2 regions of the Rhabdothermincola salaria genome follow, and region 1 is predicted to be linked to the other one. Evidence: riboswitches for the same ligand, from Rfam matches in the RefSeq annotation. Region 1 holds a riboswitch; the other holds the start of a gene.

Region 1 (3,401 bases):
ACAACCCCCGAAGCGTCGACCGGTGACCGCGCGGGCGCCGGTGGGCGGCGTCAGTCGAGCAGGTCGGGCTGCTCTCGCACGATCACCTCGTGGAGGGGCTGGAAGGAGAACCAGCCGGCGAAGTGACCGCCAACCTGGGTCTGGGTGAGGGCGGCGGCGTCGGCGTCGATCGAGATGGGGTCGCCGGCGGCCATGGCCAGCAGCTGGGCCTGACAGGTGCGCTCCATGGTGATGAACCACCACGCTGCCTCGTCGACGGAATGGCCGACGGTGAGCAGCCCGTGGTTGCGCAGGATGGCGGCCTTGTGGTCACCGAGGGCGGCCGCGATGCGCTTGCCCTCCATGGGGTCGAGCACGACGCCGGTGAAGTCGTCGAACAGCACGTGGTCGCCGTAGAAGGCGCACGCGTCCTGGGTGATCGGGTCGAGCAGGCGACCGAGTGACGAGAAGGCCTTGCCGTGGACGGAGTGGGTGTGGGCGGCGGCCACCACGTCGGGACGGGCGGCGTGCACCTGGGAGTGGATGGCGAACGCCGCCTGGTTGATGGCGTGGTCGCCGTGGACGATCCGCCCCTCGTGGTCGACGCACACCAGGTCCGAGGTGCGGATCAGCCGGAAGTCCATGCCGAAGGGGTTGAGCCAGAAGCGGTCGTCGAACTCGGGGTCGCGCACCGTGATGTGCCCGGCCACGCCCTCCCCGAAGCCAAACCGGCCGAAGAGGCGGAAGGCGGCGGCGAGGCGCTCCTGGCGGTGGCGCCGCTCGGCGGCGGGGTCGTCGAAGGTCGCCGGGGTGTAGAGCAGCGGCTTGCGTTCGTCGAAGAGCTCGTCGTTCGTGGTGTGGTCGCCCATCGCAGCCTCCTCGCCTCGAGGGTGGGGTCGATCCCCCGAGCCCCGTCTCGGTCCCGAGTGTAGGAGCGTGGTTGACGGCGGGTGGGCGGGCGTGCTCGGATGGCGAGCGCTACACGAACACGTGCCCGGTGAGGGGAAGTCCGGTGAGAGTCCGGCGCTGTCCCGCAACCGTGTGTCGAGGGGTGACCCTCGGCGAGTCGGATCACCTGACCGGTCACGAGAGCTCTGCATGCACCGTCGCGGACTGCGGTGCCGAGCCCGGGAATCTGCGAGTCGGTCGAGCGGGCCGAGCGTGGGGGAGCGGGGGAGGCGTCTCGTCCGCCCCGACCGATCGAGGATCCCCATGACCCTGTTGCACCCGACCCGACGACGCCTCTTGGTGGTCGTCGTCACGATCGCCGCCGTGCTCGGCGCGCTGGTCGTGCCCAGCCCCACCTCGGCGTCGTCGCCGGCGGCCGGGCCGGCCACCGCCTGGTTGGCCGGCCTCGTGGGTCCCGACGGGTCGGTGGAGAACCCCTACGACCCCGGCGTGCCCTCCGTGAGCTGGACGGTGAACGTGGCCTTGTCGTTGGCCACCACCGGCACGCAGCCCGAGGCGCTCGACGCCGCCATGGGCTACCTGGAGGCCCGTGTCGACGACTACGCCGTGGTGGGGGGCGTCGACAACCCGGGTCGACTCGGCTACCTCACCATGCTGGCCGTCGCCACCGAGCGCGACCCCCGGGCCTTCGGGTCACCCGGCACCGATCTCGTCGGGCGGACGCTGGCCACCTACGAGGTATCCGAGACCGGCCTGTTCGGTGTCCCCGACTCCTATTCGTCCGCGACGCTGCAGTCGCTGGCCGTGCTCGGCCTGGTCGCGGCCGGCGAGACCGTCCCGGCCGGCTCGCTCGGATGGCTCGCCGACCAGCAGTGCGGTGCCGGTGAAGGGCCGGCCGAGACCCTCGGGGGCTGGCAGGGATACCGGGCGCCGGAGGGTGCCGGGCTGGCCGACTGCGTGGTCGTCGGTGATCCCGAGTACCTGAGCCCGGACAGCAACAACACCTCCTTCGCGGTGCAGGCCCTGGCGGCCACGGACGCGCTGGGGCTGCTCGACACCGACCCGGGCACCTTCTTCAGCCAGCTCCAGGAGGACGACGGCACCCACCGCGGCGGCTTCGCCTTCGACCTGTTGAGCTTCGGCGCCGACCCGAACTCGACCGCCGTGGTCCTGCAGGCCCTGGTGGCGCTCGGCGAGCCGTTGGGCGAGTGGGCGGTCGGGGGCCAGGACCCCCTCGTGTCGCTGGAGACCTGGGTCATCGCCTCGGGCGCCGATGCCGGAGCCCTGTCGTCGCCCTTCAGCGACGGCTTCGCCGACGTGTTCGCCACCTACCAGGGGGTGTGGGGTCTGGCCCTGGCCCCGTTCCCGCTGCCGGTGCCACCGCCGCCCCCCGCCAGCACCACCACCACGACGAGCACGACGAGCACGACCACCGAGGTCGCTCCGGCGAGCACCGCGCCGACCCCGTCGGGGCCAGGTGTGGTGGTGACGCCCCGTTTCACCGGCTGATCGGGGATCACCCACGGGACCCGACCCCGCCGCTAGATTGCGTCAGGTGACGGAATCCAGCGCGGGGCCGGGTCCCGGCCGACAGGGGAGCGATCCGGCGCGGCGGTGCCGTTGGTGCGGCCGCAACCTGCCCGAGCGCCGCGGTGCGGGGCGTCCGCGGCGCTACTGCCGGGCCGGGTGTCGCCAGCAGGCGTACCTGGCCCGCAAGCTCGCCGGGGCCCACGGCCTCGGCGACGCCGACGTCATCGTCGATCGTGAACGGCTCGAGGACCTCCAGGGCCGGCTGTACTGCCTGCAGGCCGCGCTCGAGGACGTCGAGCGCGACCTCGAGCGATCCTCGGACCCGCGGGAGGTGGCCGAAGCCCTGGCCTGGCTGCAGGAGAACGCCCGACCGCTCGCCGAGGTGTGGATCGAGCCCCGCACCGGGGCCGAGGATCCCGACGTCCGACCACCGGGTGCGATCGCTCAGGGGGCGTCGTAGACGAGGTCGCCGTCGGTCCAGGCGTCGACGCCGGTCAACGGGCCCGGCCCCTCGGTGAACTGGCACGGCCAGCGTCCCTCGAGCGTGCGCTCGCACAGCAGGCGGCGGCCTTCGAAGACGAACGCCTCGTACCGGTCGGGATCGTGATCGAAGACGATGCCGTCCATCACCCACCACTCGGCGGCGGCGCCGAACGGCACAGCCGGTTCGGCGCCCAGGCCGTCGACCACGACGCACGGTCGGCTGGCGCCCTCGGTGAGCTCGCACCACAGGGTGCCCTCGGGGGTCTCGGCCGCCTCGAGGCCGGGCGCCTCGCACTCGGGTCCGCCCGTCACGACCACCAGGTCGGCTCGGACGGCGGCGGCGTCATCGCCGGGGGACAGCTCGGGCGCGTACCAGGTGCGCACGAGGTCACGGTCGAGGGGCGACAGCGACCAACCAGGGGCACCCTCGCCGCCGCCGTGGACGATGGAGGTCGGGCAGGCGACGTGGCCGATCCCCAGTGCGTGCACGAGCTCGTGGA
Region 2 (3,401 bases), 860 kb from region 1:
CCAGCGAGGGGGGCAGCGGGGTGAGCCAGGCGGGCAGCAGGCCGGCGAGCAGGCCGAGCGCGGCGAGCACCGGCAGCGTGGGCCACTCGAGGGGCTGCACGCTCGGTTCGAGGTCGGCGCCGGCCCGACCGGCCGCCACGACGCCGAGCACCATGATCAGCCCGGAGGCCGCGGTGGCCCACTCGGGGCCCGCCCACGGATCGGGGCGATACCGCGTGCGGGCCGAACGACGGCTGCCCGCCACGAGGGCGGCGGCCAACGAGGCCATGCCGACGGCGAGGGCGGGCACGCCGAGCACGAACGGCGTCGACGGGTCGAGCACCCCGTAGGACCCGACGGCGGCCAGGAGCAGGCCCGCCAGGGTGAGCGTGGCGGCCACCCGGCGAGCACCGACCGAGGCATCGCCCCGGCGTCCGTAGCCTCGGGCGTCCATGGAGGCGGCCAGGGCGATGGAGCGCTCGAGCGCCCCCTCGAGCACCGGCAGGGCCACGTCGCGCAGCACGGTCAGGCCCCGGCCGCCGCGACCACGCAGGCGCCGGGCGTCGCGGACCTGTCGGGCGGAGACGACCGCCTGGGGGGCGGTGGTGAGGGCGACCGAGACGGCCACGCCGGCCTCGTAGAGCACCGAGGGCAGGCTGCGCAGCAGGCGATAGGGGCTGCACAGCGAGGAGGCGGCGGCGAAGCAGGCGATGACCACGGCCAGCCGAAAGCCCTGGTAGAAGGCGCCGACCAGGGCTTCGAGGGTGACCTCTCCCCCGAGGCTCACCCCGCCAGCCCAGGCGGGCAGGTCGACGGACGGGACGGCGAACAACGTCGTGCCGGGGAGGCGGTTCCCGAACAGGATCTGGAAGGCCAGCCGGATGACGATGACCAGCACACCGAGGCGCAGGGCGGCCGAGAAGGTGCGCGCCCACGGAGCGTCGCTGCGGCGGCTCACGACCACGAAGGCCACGACCGCCAGCAACAGGCCGAGCAGCAGCGGGTTGGTGGTGCGCAGCGCGGTGACCGCACCGCAGGCGGCCCACAGCCACCAGGCACCGGGGTGCACGAAGCGCCGGTCGGTGCGGGCGCGGACCATCACCGGCGCGACCGGGCCCTCACGACGCCCGCCCCACCGATGACAGCGATGAGCACGACCGCGATCAGCACGCCGATCCCGGCCCCGAGGCCGCCGGAGCCGGCCGACGAGGTGCCGGCGGCCAGCTCGGTGTCGGGCGGGGCGCCGTCGTCGTCGCGCGGGGTCGTCGTCGTGGTCTCGTCGGACCCGGCGGCCTCGTCGGCCCCGGTGTCGTCGGACGCAGTGTCGTCGTCGATCGGATCCACCACCTCACCGGTGTCGCGGTCGATGGTGGCACCGGTCTCCGGATCGATGGTCGTGACCCGCGGGCCACGCGTCGGACCGGAGGTGTCGTCGGCCGCGGAGGGCGCCGGCGGGGCCGGCCTCGGGCTGTTCGACGGCCCCGGGGACGGCGTGGGGGCGGGTGCCGGAGCCGGGGCGGGTGCCGGAGCCGGGGCGGGCGCGGGCGCCGGTGGGGGGGCCGGCAGCGGCGGGAAGAGTGCCCGGGACGGGGCGATGCGCGGCGGCGGGTTGTGCCCCCCGTCGGGCCCGCTCACGAAGCGCCACCCCTCGATGTCGCCGTCGCGCACACGGCGCACGTGGGGGTTCCCCCCGCCGTAGACCCACGACCCCGAGGTGCCCGACCAGTACGACCAGTAGAGGTAGCCGTCGCCCGAGGGGGTGCCGCACCCACTGGCGGGGTACCCGTCGAAGGCGCACAGCAGGCCGCTGTCCGCGTAGCGGGGGCGGGCCGTGCCCAGCACCGCAGCCCGATCGGCCCAGAGCTGGGCGCCGGTGGTGCCCTCGGCGACGACCAGACAGATGGCGTTGGCGGCGCTGACACCGCTGTCGACGACGACCACCACGCGGACGTGCCCGCCGGGCACCGACCCACTGCAGCGGGTGGCCGCGGCCGCGGGGGTGGCGTCCAGCCCGGCGGCCACGGTCGCGGCCGACCCGCCGAACGCCAGGGTCAGCGCCAGCAGCAGGCCGGTCGGCACCCGGCGGACGCGGCTGCGGCGGGGCGCGACGGAGACGGGCACAGCGGCGACGGCGGGGACGTGTGACACGAGGCGGATCCTGGCGACCCGGGTCGAAGGCCCCGTTCCCGGCGGTGCTGGGCACCTGTGTCCGGATCCCGGCCCCGCGACCCGCAGTCCGACGACGGGTTGATGGCGGAGCTTCCCTCGGTCGCGGGCATTCCGGCTCGTGCGTCACGGTCTGCACCGCTGACGCACCCACGGTTGCGGGACAGCGCCGGATTCACACCGGCTTCCCCCACGGCTTCGGGTTGCGTTGTGGGCCCACGCAACCACACCCCCACCCCGACGTCAATCAGACCGCCGCCCCGGCACCAGGCAGACCGCCGCCCCGGCACCAGGCAGACCGCCGCCCCGGCACCAGGCAGACCGCCGCCCCGGCACCAGGCCCACCGTCGCCCCGGCACCAGGCAGACCGCCGCCCCGGCACCAGGCAGACCGCCGCCCCGGCACCAGGCCCACCGTCGCCCTGGCGCCGGACCCCGGAGATCGGCCCGGCGCTGCCTATCCTCGCGGTCGTGGGCTCCATCCGGCCGTTTCCGGGGGTGTCGCTCCCCCGACACCTCGACCTCCGACCTCCGGCGCTGGGCTGGCCGGATTGGCCCGACCCCGTCGCCGCCGTCGATGCCGGTGTGGCCGAGGCCCGCCGCCGTCTCGCCGGATCGATGCGCCGCATGTTGGTGGGCGACGCCCCGCCTCCTCGCGACCGGCGCGTGGTCGGCGACGATCCCGGGATCTTCGGCCCCGACAGCGTCACCTGGCGCATCCACGCCGACGCCTCCATGTTCATCGGTGGGCTGCGGGCCCTGCTGCTGCAGACCCTTCATCCGCTGGCCATGGCCGGGGTGGCCGAGCACTCCGACTACCGCCACGACCCCATCGGGCGGCTGTGGCGCACCAGCGTGTACGTGGGCACCACCACCTACGGCACCACGGCCGAGGCCGAGGCGGCCGTGGCGATGGTGAAGCGGGTCCACGCCCGGGTGCGAGGCACCGCGCCGGACGGCCGGCCCTATGCGGCCAACGACCCCCACCTGCTCACCTGGGTCCACCATGCCGAGGTCGACAGCTTCCTGGCCGCCTACCGCCGCTACGGGGCCGAACCGCTGTCGGACGCCGACGCCGACCGCTACGTCGACGAGATGGCGGTGCTGTGCGAGCTCTTCGACGCCGAGCCGGCCGCTCGCTCGGTGGCCGAGCTCGAGGCCTACTTCCACGCCGTCGGCCCGGAGCTGGGAGCCACCGCCGCCGCTCGCGAAGCCACCTGGTGGCTGATGGTCCCCCCGCTGCCGTGGCCGGCCCGG

The links. A riboswitch is a leader RNA that binds a small molecule or an ion and turns the genes downstream of it on or off. The one in region 1 is predicted to bind cobalamin.
Region 2: it holds a riboswitch for cobalamin, as region 1 does, so the genes downstream of both, LUW87_RS08415 (hypothetical protein) here and LUW87_RS04435 (hypothetical protein) in region 1, are expected to answer to the same signal.

The regions. Positions count from the first base shown of each region.
Region 1 is NZ_JAJQXW010000001.1:952,343-955,743, reverse strand. Features, by position in the region: gene LUW87_RS04440 (class II aldolase/adducin family protein) at 51-848, opposite strand; adenosylcobalamin (AdoCbl) riboswitch at 956-1,109, shown strand; gene LUW87_RS04435 (hypothetical protein) at 1,192-2,397, shown strand; gene LUW87_RS04430 (hypothetical protein) at 2,444-2,878, shown strand; gene LUW87_RS04425 (hypothetical protein) at 2,863-3,401, opposite strand, start outside.
Region 2 is NZ_JAJQXW010000001.1:1,810,521-1,813,921, forward strand. Features, by position in the region: gene LUW87_RS08410 (energy-coupling factor transporter transmembrane component T) at 1-1,078, opposite strand, end outside; gene LUW87_RS08415 (hypothetical protein) at 1,078-2,127, opposite strand; cobalamin riboswitch at 2,251-2,373, opposite strand; gene LUW87_RS08420 (oxygenase MpaB family protein) at 2,616-3,401, shown strand, end outside.